2 regions of the Luteibacter sp. SVR4-7G genome follow, and region 1 is predicted to be linked to the other one. Evidence: riboswitches for the same ligand, from Rfam matches in the RefSeq annotation. Region 1 holds a riboswitch; the other holds the start of a gene.

Region 1 (8,645 bases):
CTGTAACGGCAGAAAACAGCAAGACTTTACGAGGAGAGACGGTGCCGGCCGGAGGTCACGACCTGGTCCGGCGCGCCTGGAAGGCGTACCACCGCTTCGCTTCCCACCGGCACCACGACGGTCGCTTCTACTTTTCCCGCGACCTTTCGCCAACTCACCGAGGCCTCCCCATAGGGCGTCGTCACCGTCGCCGAGGCGCGGTCCAGGAAGGCCGTGAGCATGGGCCGGACCTCGAAGCGCCGCCAGCCGGCTTCCAGCGGGCGCAGACCCGCGACGTCCCCGTAGAGCCAGTCGTCGATGGTGCCGAGGAAGTAGTGGCCGCGCGACCGCGAAGCCAGCTTCCAATGCTCCCACAGGCTCGTGGCGCCATTGGCGCGCCAGAAGCCCCAACTGGGAAAAGTCGTCTGCGTGGCGATGGCCCAGGCCTCACCGGCATGACCGCTGGCGGTGAGCACGGGAAGAATGATTTTCGTCGCCAGGGCGCCGGTGTCGAGGTGATCGCCGCGTGCCTTCGCATCGGCGGCGATGCCGGCTGCCACCTTGCCTGCGAGATCGTCCGGCACCAGGCCGAAGGACAGCGCCAGGAGGTTGTGTGCCTGCCGGTAGCCCTTGTCGCCTTCGCCCCGGTACCGTGCGTTCGCGCGGTCGAGGAAGCGCGTGTTGAACGCGTCCCGCACGACGTTGGCACGCTGGTCGAACCATGCCGCACGCGCGTCGTTCCCTACCAGCCGCAACATGTCGGCCGTCCGCCGCTGCATGCCGTAGAGATACGCGGTTGCCGCGACGCGCTTGTCTTCGGGTGCGTTCTCGCCACCGGGATCGGTTTCGGGACTCACCCAGTCGCCGAGCTCGGTATCGGCGATACCGCCGGGTGAACGCGCGTCTTCCATCGCGACGTAACGGTCGATGCCGGCGATATGCTCCTCGATCGGCTGCCGGTCGCCGGTGGCCATCCACAACGACCAGGGGATGAACACGTAGGCCGAATGCCAGGTGGGTGCCCGAACCTTGCCCCAGCCGGGATTCGGTGCAATCAGCAAGGGCGCGCCTTCGTCGTTGCGCGTATCGGCGATGTCGCGCAGCCATTTGGCTAAGAGGCGGCCGGCGTCGAAGTTGCGCAGGAACATGTCCGCGCCGAGCATGCCGTCGCCCGTCCAGCCGTTCTTCTCGTACATCGGCGTGTCGGTGGGGATCCCATAAAGGTTGTTGAGCATGGTGTCGACCGTGGCGCGGTGAATCCAGTTCAACAGTGCGTTCGAGCTGTCGAAGCGGCCGGTCACCGCCACGTCGGTATGGACCACTTGCGCATGCACGGCATCGAGCGCGGGCTTGCCGCCCGGCCAGCCATCCACCTGCACGTAGCGGAATCCCTTGTACGAGAAACGCGGATGCCAATGCAGCCGGGCGCCCGCAAGCGTGAACGAATCGGTCTGGAAGCCATCCTTGAAATAGTGATGCTCGTCGCGGGCATCGACCGTGCCGTCGGGGAGCAGCTTCTCCCCGTAGTGCGCAACGATCGTGGTTCCGGCCGGTCCCGCCACGTCGAATTCGGCCCAGCCGGCGATCACGCGCGGGAACGCGAATACATACGTGCCTGGCCGCGGCTCGGTCACTGCCGCGGCGGCAAGCGTCTCCACGATGCGGATCGGTTGCTCGGTCTGCGCCACCAACCGGCCGCGGGGGGCCGGGAGTTCGGTTGCCGGCTTCCACTCGAGCTGCGTGGCAAGGCGAGCGTCGTAGGTCTCGCCAGCGTACAGGTCGTCGCGCCGCGTCGGCCCTTCCGCCACCTGCCAGCTTGCGTCGCTGATTACATCCTGCGTGCGTCCGTCCGCGTACTCGATGTGCAGCAGGGCGCGCATCCGTGGCCTGCCATGCCATGGCGCGCTTTCCCAATGCCACACGTTCCGGTTCGTAAGGCCATAGAAGCCGCGCCCGAGTTCCGCGCCGAGCTCGTGGCCGCCGGGTGCGAGCGTCACCTCGGTCGCGACGACTTCCACCCGCTTGTCGTAATCGGTGAAGCCAGGCGCCAGCACCGCATCGCTGACCGGCTTGCCGTCGATGGAAAGATCGGCGTAGCCGCCGGCGGCGACATAGAGCATGGCGTGCGCGATCTTGCCGTCGACGCGGAACGACTTGCGCAACAGCGGTGCAGGGAGCGTGTCGTCGCCCTTGCCTATCCACCGCGCGTGGCGCCAGCCGGCATGGTCCAGCGCGGTGTCGAAGCGCGACGAGGATCCGGCAGCGCCGTCCGGAGTGCGTACCTCCACGCGCCAGTCGTAGCGCTGGCCGGGAACCAGTGGCGGACCGCCGTACGCGATATCGAAGGAGCGGGCGCTGTCGACCGGTCCGCTGTCCCATACGGCAGCATCATGCAGGGATACGACGATGCGGTATCCGGTCTGGACGGTGCCATTGGTATCGCTATGGACGACCCAGGAAAACCGGGGCTTCGCCACGTCGACGTACATGGATTCTTCGCTGCGCTCGACGCGCAGCGAGTCGACAGTGACGGCCGCATGGGCGAACGGGACGGCGCACAGCAGTGCGCAGGCGAGAAGACGGCGTGGGTACAATGGAACGGCCTTTGCTTCGGGCATGACGAAACCGAGCATAACGCGGAGGCCAGCCCCGCCCTTACATCCGGATAACGCCGCAGGCGTTATCCCTCTCCCACCCTGAAACCCGGAGCCTGTCATGAAGACCTTGATCGCCGGTATCGCCCTCGCCACGGCCGTGACCGCCACGCCCGTCTCCGCCGTGCAGCTCGACAGCCTGAAGGGCCTCATGGGTGGCGGCAGCTCGCTCACCTCCGGCACGGCGAGCAATGCCGCCGGCATCCTGCAGTACTGCATGGCCAACAACTACCTGAGCGGCGGCAACGTGGCCGGCATCAAGGACCAGTTGCTCGGCAGCACGGGCGCCAAGTCGAGGACGGTCGCCACGCAGGACAAGGGATATCTCGATGGTGCACGGGGCCTGCTGAAATCCGGCAACGGCAAGACCCTCGATATCTCCGGCGCGGGTCCCGCAGGAGAGGACGGCGGGGCCGGCGACCTGAAGGCGCAACTGACCCGCAAGGCGTGTGACGCGGTGCTCAAGCAGGGCCAGAAGATGATCGGCATGGGCCACTGACGTGACATAGCGTGGACGGGACATGGACGCCCCGCTCCGTAAACAGGAAGGCCACTCTCTCCCGCAACGAGGACCTTCCCCATGGCCAACGCCGCAAGCAAAGACCCGTACGCCATGCGCGACCCGCGCACGCAGTACCCTCGGCCGGAATTCGCGAAGCAGCCGCAGCCCGCCCCTGGCCTCGCCAGGGAAATGGTGCCGAAGCCGGACCATGGTGAGACCAGCTATCGCGGCAATGGCCGCCTGCAGGGCCGCAAAGCACTGGTGACCGGCGGCGACTCCGGCATCGGCCGCGCCGCGGCGATCGCCTTCGCACGCGAAGGCGCCGACGTGGTCATCAACTACCTGCCGTCGGAGCAGAAGGACGCCGACGAAGTCATCGCCCTCCTCACCGATGAAGGCTGCAAGATCGTGGGCATTCCCGGCGACCTGAAGGACGAGGCGTTCTGCAAAGACCTGGTGACGAAGGCGGTGAAGGAGCTGGGCGGACTCGACTTGCTCGCCAACGTGGCCGGGCGCCAGCAATTCGCCAAATCCATCGAGGAACTCGACAGCGAAGCGTTCGAGGCCACGTTCCGTACGAACGTCTTCGCGCTCTTCTGGCTCACCAAGGAGGCGATGCGGCACATGCCGCCCGGCGCGGCGATCATCAATACCGCTTCGATCCAGGCGTACGAGCCCTCCGACATCCTCCTCGACTACGCGCCGACCAAGGCCGCCATCGTGGCGTTCACGAAATCGCTGGCGAAGCAGGCCGCGGAGAAAGGCATCCGCGTGAACGCGGTGGCGCCCGGTCCCGTCTGGACCCCGCTACAGCCCAGTGGCGGCCAGCCGCAGGACAAGGTGGTGGAATTCGGCAAGAACGTGCCGCTGGGGCGCCCGGGCCAGCCGGTGGAATGCGCGCCGGTGTACGTGCTCCTGGCCAGCCAGGAGGCGAGTTTCATCACCGGCGAGACGTACGGCGTCACGGGCGGGCACATGTTGCCCTAGCCCGTATTGCCCTAGCCCCGCGCGACGCGGCCGATGGCTTCCATCAGGTCGACCACACCGTAAGGCTTCACGATGATCGCCGTGCGCCCGTCGCGCTGCACGCCGTTCGCGGTGTGGTCGCCGGTGGCGTAGAGCACCGGGAGGTCCGGCTGAATCTCGCGCAGTTTCGCCGCGACCTCCACGCCGTTCATCCCGGGCAGACCTACGTCGGCGAGCAGGACATCGATGGGCTGCGCGGCATGCACGCGCAGAGCCTCGTTGCCGTCGCCGGCTTCGAAGGCGATGTGGCCGCGGCTTTCCAGCATCTCGCTGATCGACATGCGGATGAGCGCATCGTCCTCCACGACGAGCACGCGCAGCGGCCTTGGCGGTTGCGCTGCCGGAGCCGGGGCCGCGGCGGGAGCGGCGACCTTGCGGGCGCGCTCCGCGAGGAGCTGGCGCACGCGGCGGGCGAGCTGGTCGCGCGAGTACGGCTTGCTCAGCAGCTCGACGCCCTCGTCCAGGCGGCCGCCATGGACGATCGCGTTCTCGGTATAGCCCGAGGTGAACAGCACCGCGATACCGGGTTGCCGCTCCACGGCCTTGCGCGCCAGTTCGGGGCTGCGCAGCCGGCCTGGCATCACCACGTCGGTGAACAGCAGGTCGATGGGCATGCCGCTTTCGATGATCGACAACGCGCTTTCCGCATCGCGCGCCTTCAGCACGCGGTAACCGAGATCGCCAAGCATGGCCACCACGGTATCGCGCACGGCATCATCGTCCTCCACCACGAGGATCGTCTCGTCGCCGCCGCGAAGCTCTTCTTCCTCGAGATCGACCACGCGATCCTCGCTCTGCGTCGAACGAGGCAGGTAGATCTTCACCGTGGTGCCGTGCCCCGGCTCGCTGTAGAGCTTCACGTGACCGCCGGACTGCTTCACGAAGCCGTACACCATCGACAAGCCCAGGCCGGTACCCTGACCTTCCGGCTTGGTGGTGAAGAACGGCTCGAAGACCTGGTCGATGATGTCGGGGGAGATACCGCTGCCGGTATCGGTCACGGCGATCATCACGTACTGGCCCGGCCGCAGGTCGCCGTGCGCGGAGGCGTAGGTGGTATCGAGGAGGGCGTTGCCCGCTTCGATCGTCAGCCGGCCCCGGCCTTCCATCGCGTCGCGGGCGTTGATGGCCAGGTTCAGCAGGGCGTTCTCGACGTTGCCCGGGTCGACCAGCGTGTTCCACAGCCCGCCGGCCACCACCGTTTCCACCTCGATTTCTTCGCCCAGCGTACGGCGCAGGAGGTCGTCCATGTCGCGGACGAAGCGCCCGATGTTCACGACCTTGGGCGCGAGCGGCTGGCGGCGGCCGAAGGCCAGCAGCTGCGCCGCGAGCTTGGTGCCGCGGGTGACGCCGGCCATCGCGTTGGCGAGGCGCCGTTCGGCGCGCGGATTGCCGGCCACGTCGGACGCGAGCAATTGCAGGTTGCCGCTGATGACTTGCAGCAAGTTGTTGAAATCGTGAGCGACTCCACCCGTGAGCTTGCCGATGGCATCCATCTTCTGCGCTTGGCGCAGCTGGTCCTGGGTGAGCGCGGCGGGTTCCTCGTTGGATGGTGGCAGCATTGGCCTTTGGGTAGGTGGGTCTGGTGGGCGCCGATTCTATCCTCGTAACCGCGTGGACTTGGTGTAGAGGTCTTTCACGCCGTTCAGGTCACTACATATAGTGTTGACCGGCCTCCTTGCGACCTATATCGTGTGTCGTGCTGGTGTCCGGAGAGGCGCGACTGCCCGTCGGACTTAATAGGGAATCCGGTGCGAATCCGGAACTGCCCCGCAGCGGTAAGTGGAAACGATCCCGTTCAATGCACTGGCCCTCCGCGGCTGGGAAGCGACGGGTAGGCAAGGCCCTCCGGCCCCTGTCCACGAGTCCGAAGACCTGCCAGCAGTCGGTGCCTGATCGGTGCCGATTGCAGTGACGGCTTCCGCGGGGAAGCACGTCGCGGACCGGAGCCGCTTCCGCGCGCTCCGTCCCGGCCTGTCCCGTGTCGCCGCCGCTTCGAGCCCCGTCCGAGGGAACGGGAGTTTGAACCTGGCCCTGGGGCACGCCACACGATGACCACGATGGATTCCGCCGCGCGCGAGCGCACCGAGACGGCCGAGGCCGCCGCCACTTCCACCTCCGCCAGCAGCACCGACAAAGCACCCGCCGCGGGCTACCGCAACGACGCACCGCCCGCCTTCGCCCTCACGCCCCCGCACAATCCGGGACAGATGCGCGTGACCAAGCGCAACGGCGGCCAGGAAACGGTCGACGTGAACAAGATCGTGCGCGCGGTCACGCGCAGCGCCGATGGCCTCTATGCCGTCGATCCGATGCGCGTGGCGCTGAAGACCATCGGTGGCCTGTACGACGGCGCTTCCACGCAGGAGCTCGACCAGCTCTCCATCCGCACGGCCGCGGCGCTGACCGCCGAGGAACCGGAATACGGCCAACTCGCCGCGCGCCTGCTCGCCGCCTTCATCGACAAGGAAGTGTCCGGCCAGGACATCCATTCCTTCTCGCAATCGATCGCCACGGGCTTCGACCTCGGCATCCTCAACGAGCGCCTGCGCGACTTCGTGCAGGTGAATGCCCGCAAGCTCAACGACGCGATCGACCTGGCCGCCTCGCGCCGCTTCGAGTATTTCGGCCTGCGCACGGTCTACGACCGTTACCTGCTGCGCCACCCGATGAAGCGCTTCGTGATCGAGACGCCGCAGTACTTCTTCATGCGCATCGCCTGCGCCCTCGGCGGCAACGACGTGGCCGAGACGCTGGAGCTGTACCGCATGCTCTCGTCGCTGGAATACCTGGCCAGCTCGCCGACGCTGTTCAACGCCGGCACGGCACACGAGCAGTTGTCCTCCTGCTTCCTGCTCGACTCGCCGCAGGACGCGCTGGAGTCGATCTACGCCAAGTACGGCGACGTGGCCCAGCTGTCGAAGTTCGCCGGCGGCATCGGCCTGGCCTACTCGCGCATCCGTTCGCGCGGCTCGCTCATCAAGGGCACCAACGGGCACTCCAACGGCCTGGTGCCCTGGCTGAAGACGCTCGACGCGTCGGTCGCCGCGGTGAACCAGGGCGGCAAGCGCAAGGGCGCGGCCTGCGTGTACCTGGAGTCGTGGCACGCCGATATCGAGGAATTCCTCGAGCTGCGCGAGAACACCGGCGACGACGCGCGCCGCACGCACAACCTCAATCTCGCCAACTGGGTGCCGGACCTGTTCATGCGCCGCGTGGAGTCCGACGGCGACTGGTCGCTGTTCGATCCGAAGATCGTGCCGCATTTCGTCGACACCTGGGGCGCCGCGTTCGACGCCGCCTACGAGAAGGCCGAAGCCGACGGCCTGGCCGCGAAGACGATCAAGGCACGCGAACTCTATGCGCGCATGCTGCGTTCGCTCGCACAGACCGGCAACGGCTGGATGACCTTCAAGGACCGCTCCAACGCCACCAGCAACCAGACGGCGCTGCCGCAGAACGTCATCCACCTCTCGAACCTGTGCACCGAGATCCTCGAGGTCACCAGCGAGAACGAGACCGCGGTATGCAACCTCGGCTCGATCAACCTCGCCCGCCATGTGGTGGACGGGCAATTCGACTACGACAAACTGGCTTCGACGGTGCGCACCGCGGTGCGCCAGCTCAACCGCGTGATCGATCTCAATTTCTATCCCATCGCCACGGCGAAGACGGCGAACATGAAGTGGCGCCCTGTCGGGCTGGGCGTGATGGGCCTGCAGGACGTCTTCTTCAAGCTGCGCCTGCCGTTCGATTCGGACGAGGCCCGCGTGCTCTCCACGCGCATCGCCGAGGAGATCTACTTCCACGCGCTGTCGATGTCCAACGAGATCGCCGAACGTGACGGCGCGCATCCGGGCTTCGAGGAGACCCGCGCCGCGAACGGCGAACTGCAGTTCGACTACTGGCTCGCTGCCACGCCTAACGGAAAGGACACCCGCTGGGCCGACCTGCGCGACAAGATCAAGGCGAAGGGGCTGCGCAACTCGCTGCTGATCGCCATCGCACCCACGGCGACGATCGCCTCCATCGCCGGCTGCTACGAGTGTATCGAGCCGCAGGTGTCGAACCTGTTCAAGCGCGAGACGCTCTCGGGGGACTTCCTCGTGGTGAACCGCTACCTCGTCGAGGAACTGAAAACGCTGGGCCTGTGGACCGCGGAAATCCGCGACCAGATCAAGCTGGCCGAGGGCTCGGTGCAGGGCATTGCCGCCATTCCCGCCGAACTGCGCTCGGTGTACCGCACCACCTGGGAACTGCCGCAGAAGGCCTTGATCGACCTCGCCGCCGCGCGCGGCGCATACATCGACCAGAGCCAGTCGCTCAACCTGTTCATGGAAAACCCGAACATCGGTCAGCTCTCCTCCATGTACATGTACGCATGGAAGTCGGGCATCAAGACGACGTATTACCTGCGCTCGCGCCCGGCCACACGCATCGCCAAGACCACGGTGAGCTCGTCGGCCGCCGCGCCGGCACCTGTC
Region 2 (8,645 bases), on a different contig from region 1:
GAGCGCGAGCGGTTCGAGGTGTTGACCGAAGCGTGGCCGGTCGACGTGCGGGATTACATCCGCACAGTGGCCCAACCTGCCTTCGGGTAGGAGCGCGCCATTGCGCGCGACATCTTTTCGCGAGGCGCAACAGGCCCGGCCGATCACGGCCTCAAAAGATGTCGCGCGCAAGGCGCGCTCCTACATCGCGCCCTTCGCGCCCGGAACGGGTTGGGGCCTCAGGCCTCGCTCGGCGTCAGGCCCTTCAGCCCACCGTTCTCGCGTTCCTTGCGGATCTTCAGCCAGCGCTTGTACCGGCGCTTCAGCTTGCGCCGGTATTTGCGTTCCTTGCGGTCGTGGTTCCACAGGTAGATCGCGGGCGTGCTCAGGAGGGTGAGCAGCTGGGAAACCAGCAGGCCGCCGACGATGGCGATGCCGAGCGGACGACGCATCTCCGAGCCGACGCCAAAACCGATGGCGAGCGGCAGCGCCGCGCCCATCGCGACGAGGGTCGTCATCGTGATCGGACGGAAGCGCACCAGCGCCGCCTGGCGAATGGCCTCGACCGGCGACATGCCCTGTTCGCGCTGCGCTACCAGGGCGAAGTCCACCATGAGGATCGCGTTCTTCTTGACGATACCGATCAGCAGCAGAACGGAGATGATCGCCATCAGGGTCAGCTGCGTCTGCGTTACCAGCATGGCCAGGAAGGCGCCGGCACCGGCCGCGGGCAGCGTCGAGATGATCGTCAGCGGGTGGCCCAGGCTTTCGTAGAGAATGCCCAGCACGATGTACACGGCGAGGATCGCGCCGATCAGCAGCACCATGCCGTTCGACTGCGCGTCGCGCAGGCGCTGGTTCGCACCGGTGAAATCCATGCGCACGCCTTCGGGCAGGTGAATGGCCTGCACGGCCTGTTCGACCAGCTTGTTCCCCTTGTCGGGCGTGATCTTCGGCGCGAGGTTATAGGTGATGTCCGCCGACTCCAGCTGGTTCTGGTGAGTCACCGCGCTCGGCACCGCCACCGGGGCGATCTTCGCCACCGCGGAGAGCGGGATCATCTTGCCCAGCTCGTTCTTCACGTAGGTATTGAGCAAGGCATCCGGGCTCAGCGTCTGCGCCGCCGCCGCGGTCAGCACCACCCAGTACTGGTTGATGTCCGAATAGATGATGGACACCTGGCGCTGGCCGAAGGCGTTGAACAGAGCGGAGTCGATCGTGCCCATGCCGATGTTGAGGCGGCTCGCCGCCTCGCGATCCACCTTCAGCATCTGCTGTTTACCCACGATGTCGAAATCGCTGCCGACGTCGCGGAACTCCTTCATCGTGCGCATCTGGCGCACGAGCTTCATCGTCCAGGGCTGCAGGTCTTCGCCGCTGGTGCTGATCAGCTGGAAGGAATACTGGCCGCGGTTGCTGTTGCCGCCGCCACCGCCGAGGAACTGCACCGGATTCATGAATACCTGGACGTCGGAGATCTTCTCGTACTCCTTGCCCAGCCGGTCCATGATTTCCTTGATCGATTCCTTGCGCTCGCCCGGGCCGCTGCCCTTCGGCTTGAGGTCGATGAACATCAAGCCCTGGTTGCCCACGGCGCCGCCGTTGTCGCCGCCGAGGATCGTGGTGACGTCGGCGACCGTGCTGTCGTTCTGCATGATGTCGCCGACCCGCTTCAGGCGCCGGGTCATTTCGTCGGGTGAGATGTTCGCATCGGCACTGACCTCGGCCTGCAGCATGCCGGTGTCTTCGTCCGGCATGAAGTTGCCGCCGGCGGTCTTCACCACGGCGATGGCCAGCAGCACGGTCGCCCCGAGCAGGATCAGCGGCTGCCAGCGCATCAGGCGGCGGTGGTGCAATGCCCAGTCGAGCGCGCGCTGGTAGACGCCAAGGAAGCCGCGGTCGAAGCGCTCCAGCGCCAGCTCCCAGCGGCCGGGCTTGCGATCCGGCGGATCGTGCTTGAGGTAGTGCGCGCATAGCGCCGGCGTCAAGGTCAGCGACACGACCGCCGAAATCAGCACCGCTGCCGCAAGCGTCACGGAGAACTCGCGCAGCAGCTTGGTGATCATGTTGTTGCCGAACAGCAGCGGAGCGAACACCGCCACCAGCGACAGCGTGATGGAAATGACGGTGAAGCCGATCTCGCGGACGCCCTCCATGGCCGCTTCCATCGGCTTGGCGCCGTTCTCCATATGGCGGACGATGTTCTCGATGACCACGATGGCATCGTCGACGACGAAGCCGATGCATAGCACCAGCGCCATCAGCGACATGGTGTTCAGGGTGTAGCCGAGCGACCACATGACCACGAAGGCGCCGGCGAGCGACAGCGGCACGCTCAACGTGGCGATCATGGTCGGGCCCAGCCGGCGCAGGAACACCATCATCACCAGCACGACCATGGCGATACTGATAAGCAGCGCCACCTTCACTTCGTGCAGGGCCGATTGCGTGGTCTGGGTGAGGTCGAAAATGGGCGTCACCTGCGCATCGGCGGGCAACAAGGAACGAAAGCGCGGCAGCGCGGCGCGAATGGCATTCGCGGTGGCGATGGAGTTCGCCTCCGGCCGCTTGCTGATCTGCATGGTGACCGAGCGCTCGCCCTGGAACCACGCCTTCTGGTATTGGTCCTGCTGTCCGCTGTAGACCTTGGCGATGTCCGATAGCCGTACGGGAACGTTGTTGCGCACCGCGATCAGGATGTTGGCGAACTCGGAGGGATCGCGCAGGCCGTCGTTCGCGACCACCGTCATCTGCGTCTTGCCGTCGGACAACAGGCCCTGCGGCGAATTCACGTTCGCGGCCTGCAGGGCATTGGAGACGTCGTTCGTGGTGATGCCTTTCGACGAGAGAGCGTTCGTGTCCAGCTCGATGCGCACCGCGTGCGGCGTACCGCCGAACACCTGTACGCGCGACACGCCTTCGATCTGTGCCACGGCCGGCCGGATCAGCGTGTCCACCACGTCGTAGAGCTTGTCCGGGGGCATGGTCTTCGAGGTGAACGCCACCAGCAGCACGGGGATCTGTCCCGTATCGAACTTGAAGTACTGCGGAGGCGACGGCATGCCGGCGGGAAGGTCGGCTGCGGCGGCGTTGATCGCGGCCTGCACGTCGCGCGCGGCCGCATCCGTGGAGCGGTCGAGGTTGAAACGGATGCGTACGAAGCCCGCGCCTTCCACGCTGTTCGAATACATCTGGTCGACACCCGGGATCTGGCCCAGGTGCCGCTCGAGCGGCGCGATCACCGTCGATGCCATCGTCTGCGCGCTGGCGCCCGGCATCTGCGTCTGGATGAAGACGGCAGGCACCTCGATGGAGGGCAAGGCCGCCACGCCCAGCAACATGTAGGCGAGCGCGCCGGCCAGGGTAAGACCCGCCGCGAGCAGCGAGGTACCTTTCGGCCGGCGAATGAATGGAGCAAAAAAGTTCACGGCACTTCCTGTGATCGCGGGACCACTCCCCGCGCCCGCGAACTTTATGACTTCCCGGCCGGTTCGTCGCGTGTGCCTTTAGTGGGGCCCCTGCCGGAAGGCAGGGGGCCACCGTTCCATGCCGCATATATATATGTCTGCGGCAGGTATCGGCTTCGTCAGCGTTAACGCATCGGCGAATAACGTAGCGTCAGATAGTAGGTGCGGCCGAGCTGGTTGTAATAGGCGGCGGTCTCGTACCGCTTGTCCGCCACATTGGCGACGCGGCCTTGGACGCTCCAGCCGTCGACGACATGCCACGTGGCGCGGAGGTCGGCGGTGGCGTACCCGCCAAGACGCTGCGTGTTGGCGGCATCGTCGTAGCTGTAGCCCGCCGCGTTGATCGATCCGCCGAGGGTGAACTCGCCGAGGTCCTTGTCGATGTCCGCGCGCGCCAGGCGCCGGGGCCGGCGGGCCAGCAGGTTGCCCTCCTGCGCGCCGCCGTCGCGGTTCTCCGGCTGCTGGAAGGTGAGGTAGCCACGCAGGTGCCAACCGTCCACGTCGGCACCCAGCTGACCTTCGAGACCGCGGATGCGTGCCTTGCTCACGTTGATCGGGAGGAAGTTCGCGTCGAAGCCGATCAGGTCGTCGACGTCGGTGCGATAGGCGTTCACCGCCCAGTTCCACACGCCCGGGCGCGCGGACAGACCGATTTCAGCCGTGCGCGACTTCTCCGGCTTGAGGCTCACGGCAGCTCCGTACGGATAGAACTCGTCGTTGAACGTGGGCGCGTGGAAGGCCGTGCCGTAGGAGGCGGTGATCTTCATGCCATCGTCGAAGCGGTAGCCGTAGGCAGCCGATCCGGTGCCGTGGTTGCCGAACTGGGTGTTGTGGTCGTGGCGCGCCGACACTTCCAGCTCGTGCGGGCCGAACACGCCGCGATAGAGCGCGAACACGCCCGTATTGTTCCGCGAATCCGCGAGATAGGCCGTGTCGCTCGCCAGCTTCTCCTGCTGGAAATCCACGCCTGCGCTCAGTACCTGGTCCTTCGCCAGCACGATGTCGTTCTGCCACGAAGCCTGGTTGCGCTTCGAGTAGAGGTAGCCGACGCGCGCCATGTCCACGCCGAAGTTCACGCCGTCGAGGGTCTTGTTCCTGCCGTCGAGGTAGTTGTCGGCACGATCCTGGTTCTGGCCGGCAGCCAGCGACATGCGCCAGCCGGGGATCACGTCGAAAGCGAGCTTCGCGCCGGCCACCTGCTGCGACCGCCGCGTGTAGTTCTGGAAGTCACCGTCATAGGCGATGTCGCCCTTGCTGCGCAGCCAGCTGCCGGTCAATTCCGTGCCGTCGTCCCAGCGGTAGCCGCCGGAGAGCGCGCCGTTGTACGTGCGGTAAGGGTCGTGGTCGGGCTCGTCGGTGAAGCAGCCGGCGAAAGCGGCGGCGGCACCGACGCGGCAGGCGTTGATGCCCGAGGTGTACTGGCCGCCCAGGCTCGCGTTGTACCAGCCGTGCGCGCTGCCGCCGGAGATGCCAGCCTGGCCCGCGGCATAGCCGTGGCTGCCGCCGGTGACCGACACGGTCGGCGCGGGTGCCTGCCCAGCCTCGCCATGGCGGGTGAAGATCTGGATGACGCCGCCGATCGCGTCGGACCCGTACAAGGCAGAGCGCGGCCCGCGCACCACCTCGATGCGGTCGATCTGCTCCACCGGCAGTTGCTCATAAGCGGGAAGGCCGGCGCCGACGGTTCCGACGCGGACCCCATCGACCAGGACGAGCGTGTGCGACGAATTCGTGCCGCGCATGAACAGCGACGTCTGCTGGCCGAGGCCGCCGGTGTTGGAGAGCGATACGCCGGGAAGGCCGCCGAGGAGGTCCTGCACGCTGAGTGGCTGCAGGCGTTCGATCTCGTCGCGCTCGATCACCGTGACCGGGGCGAGGACCTCGTCCAGCGGGGTGGCGAAGCGGCTGGCGGTCACGACCACGGGGTCGAGGCGGTCAGGTCCGTCGGCCGCATGGGCCGCGGCGATCGTCGACAGCAGGGCCGTCGCAAGCAGGGTCTTTGTCACTACCGTTGTCCTTCACCGCCAGCGCGGCCATTGCGAGGGGCCGGCGGAGGACACAGGCGAACGGCGAACGGGGGAGGGACCCGGCAGCTGTCCGGATCCGCCCTCCGCGAATCGACCGAAACAGGACGCCGCCCTCAAAAGGGGAGCGGGCGCTCATCGGGCCGGTCTCCGGACTCGCGTCAGCCATCGCCGATGGCCGCCCCGGTGCCTTCCCGCTTGCGCAGTGGCTTACGACCGGACCGCAGGAAAGTACGAAAGCCCTTCCCGGTGACGCCTACCGTTGCGGGGGCAGTGCCGGACTGGTCAAGAGTGACGCACCGGCTTCCCGTTTCAGCCCCCGGAACCATGTCCGAAGGGCCACCCGAACGTGCCGGATGCTACTCCGCAAGTGACTGTCTGTCACGGATTTTTCACCAAGGTGTTTAACGGCCTCTTGACGATCGCGAAATAATTCGATTACAAGCGTAAGGGATTGCTGCCAGGGGCGAGTTCTTTCGCCACGGGGGCGTGTCGGTCAATGCCCATCCTGGGAGGGGTGGTCGGAGGCGGCGCGAAGGCGGCTATCGAGACAGAAGTCCGATCCCAATCGTGGCACGGGCTTTCTTGCTGTTCATTCGGGGAGATTACACATGCAACGTTCCACCCGCCGTACCGGCGTCATTCGCCGTTCCACCCTCTGCACCGCGCTCGCCCTCTGCTTCGCCAGCGGCGCCGTGCTCGCCCAGTCCAATGCATCCGGTGTCGTCTTCGGCCGCGTCGCACAGCCGGAAGGCGCCGTCGTCCACCTGGTCAATCTCGACACGGGCCTGACCCGAGATGTCGCCGTCGACGCCGACGGCCGCTATCGCGCCAGCTCGCTGCCGGTCGGCCGTTATAAGGTCTCCGTCGAGCGCGGCGGCCAGGTCGCCGAAAGCCGCGACAACGTCCAGGTGAACCTGGGCGGCGGCGTGGACGTGTCCTTCGCCGGCGCTGCCGCCGCGACCTCGGCCGAGGCCCAGAACCTCGAAGGCGTGCAGGTCACCGGCAACGTGCTGCCCGCGATCGACGTATCCCAGGTCGACTCGCGCACGGTCCTCACCTCCGAGCAGCTGCAGAAGCTGCCGCTCGCCCGTGACGTGACCGCCGCCGCGCTGCTCGCGCCCGGAGTCATCTCCGGCGACAGCCGCTACGGCAACGTCGCCTCGTTCGGCGGTTCGTCGGCTTCGGAAAACCAGTACTACATCAACGGTTACGCGGTCACCAACGCGCTCACCGGCCTGGGCTTCACCAGCCTGCCGTACGACGCCATCGACCAGCAGCAGATCTTCACCGGCGGCTACGGCGCGGAATACGGCCGTTCCACCGGCGGCGTGATCAACATCGTGACCAAGCGCGGCGGCAACACCTGGAAGGGCGGCGTCGGCCTGTACTTCCAGCCGTCCGCCCTCCGCCAGAATCCGCGAAACATCTATCGCAAGAACGGCACGCTCTACCAGGCGCGCTCGGACAACAAGAGCACCGACACCCAGTACACCGGTTACATCAGCGGTCCGCTGATCCAGGACAAGCTGTTCCTGTTCGCCGCAGGTGACTTCACGCGCTCCAACAGCCGCAATACCAGCGTGGTCACCGCGCCGCAGAAGACGTACCAGGAGCAGAAGGCCACGAAGTGGATGGCGAAGGTCGACTGGAACATCACCGACAACCATCTGCTCGAACTGACCGGCTTCGGCGACAAGACCAACACCGAACGGAGCGTGTACAAGTACAACTACGCCTCCAAGTCGCGCGGCGGCTACATCGGTACCGACAACCTCAAGAACTTCGACGCGGGCCCGGGCTCGGCGCCCGGCGGCGACGTGTACGTCGCCAAGTACACCGGCTACATCACCGACGACCTCACGATCAACGCGTTGTACGGCCACACCAAGACGGTGCACGAGCGTAACCTCGCATACGCTTCGAATCCGAACTGCCCCTGGATCACCGACAACCGCTCCGTCAGCACGCCCATCGTGGGTTGCGGCCTGGTCAACGGTACCGTCCTCGGCGAGGGTGCCGAAGACAAGACCCATGGCTACCGCCTCGACGTCGAATACCGCATCGGCGACCACGACGTGCGCGTGGGTGTAGATAACCAGACCCTGGAGTCCTACTCGGGTAACGTGTACGAAGGCGGCTATCGCTGGGTCTACCAGGACGCCGGCACCGTGCCGAACCGTCCGGACATCGTGCCGCCCCCGGGCGCCGATTACTTCGTCGAAAAGCGCCTGTTCCAGACCGGCGCGGGCGTGAAGACCGAGCAGGAAGCGCAGTACATCGAAGACCACTGGCAGGTGACCGATCGCTGGATGGTGTACCTCGGCCTGCGTAACGAGCAGTTCAAGAACATCAACGGCGACGGCGCGACGTACGTGAAGCAGCGCCACCAGCTGGCTCCGCGCCTGGGCGCCACCTGGGACGTGTTCGGCGATTCGACGTTCAAGATCTACGGGAACGCCGGCCGCTACCACCTCGCCATCCCGTCCAACGTCGCGATCCGCGGCGCCTCGGCCTCCACGTACTACAGCGAGTACTACTCGTACACCGGCGTCGGACCCAACGGCGAACCCACCGGCATTGCCCAGCTGGGCAGCCGCCGTTACCTCAACGGTGAAGACGGCACGCCGCTCGATCCGAAGACGGTCGCCGCGAAGGACATCTCGGCCTACTACCAGGACGAGTACATCCTCGGCTTCGACAAGGCCATCAACGAGAACTGGAGCTTCGGCGCCAAGGCCACGTACCGCAAGCTGAAGAGCTCGATCGACGATTTCTGCGATTCGCGTCCGTTCGAGGCTTATGCCGAGCGTAACGGCATCGACATCACCAACGCGTCGCTGCCGGGCTGCTACCTGTTCAACCCGGGCAAGTCCAACACCTTCCTGGTGGACGTCGGTGGCGGCCAGTACGTGCCGTTCAAGCTGACCAAGGACGACTTCACCTCGCCGGCAGGCGTGAAGATGCCGGACCTGAAGCGCAGCTACTACGCGCTGGACCTCTACCTCGAGCACCACTTCGCGGACGACTGGTACGGTCGCGTCGACTACACCTTCTCGCGCAGCTACGGTAACTCGGAAGGCCAGCTGAAGTCGGACATCGGCCAGCTCGACCCATCGGTGACCCAGGACTGGGACGCCCCGGAAATCATGCAGTACACGAACGGCCCGCTGCC

What was found. Region 1 has a riboswitch for cobalamin ahead of ACR9ZH_RS07695 (ribonucleoside-diphosphate reductase subunit alpha). Riboswitches for the same ligand answer to the same signal wherever they lie in the genome.
Region 2: another riboswitch for cobalamin. It lies ahead of ACR9ZH_RS17425 (TonB-dependent receptor domain-containing protein); the one in region 1 lies ahead of ACR9ZH_RS07695 (ribonucleoside-diphosphate reductase subunit alpha).

Annotation. Positions count from the first base shown of each region.
Region 1 covers NZ_JBPGXO010000015.1:4,837-13,481, reverse strand. Annotated here, with positions in the region: gene ACR9ZH_RS07715 (family 78 glycoside hydrolase catalytic domain) at 27-2,597, opposite strand; gene ACR9ZH_RS07710 (DUF2501 domain-containing protein) at 2,695-3,132, shown strand; gene ACR9ZH_RS07705 (SDR family oxidoreductase) at 3,214-4,122, shown strand; gene ACR9ZH_RS07700 (response regulator) at 4,134-5,723, opposite strand; cobalamin riboswitch at 5,848-6,058, shown strand; gene ACR9ZH_RS07695 (ribonucleoside-diphosphate reductase subunit alpha) at 6,213-8,645, shown strand, end outside.
Region 2 covers NZ_JBPGXO010000064.1:7,899-16,543, forward strand. Annotated here, with positions in the region: gene ACR9ZH_RS17415 (DUF2239 family protein) at 1-90, shown strand, start outside; gene ACR9ZH_RS17420 (efflux RND transporter permease subunit) at 219-3,407, opposite strand; gene ACR9ZH_RS17425 (TonB-dependent receptor domain-containing protein) at 3,572-5,452, opposite strand; cobalamin riboswitch at 5,595-5,832, opposite strand; gene ACR9ZH_RS17430 (TonB-dependent receptor) at 6,082-8,645, shown strand, end outside.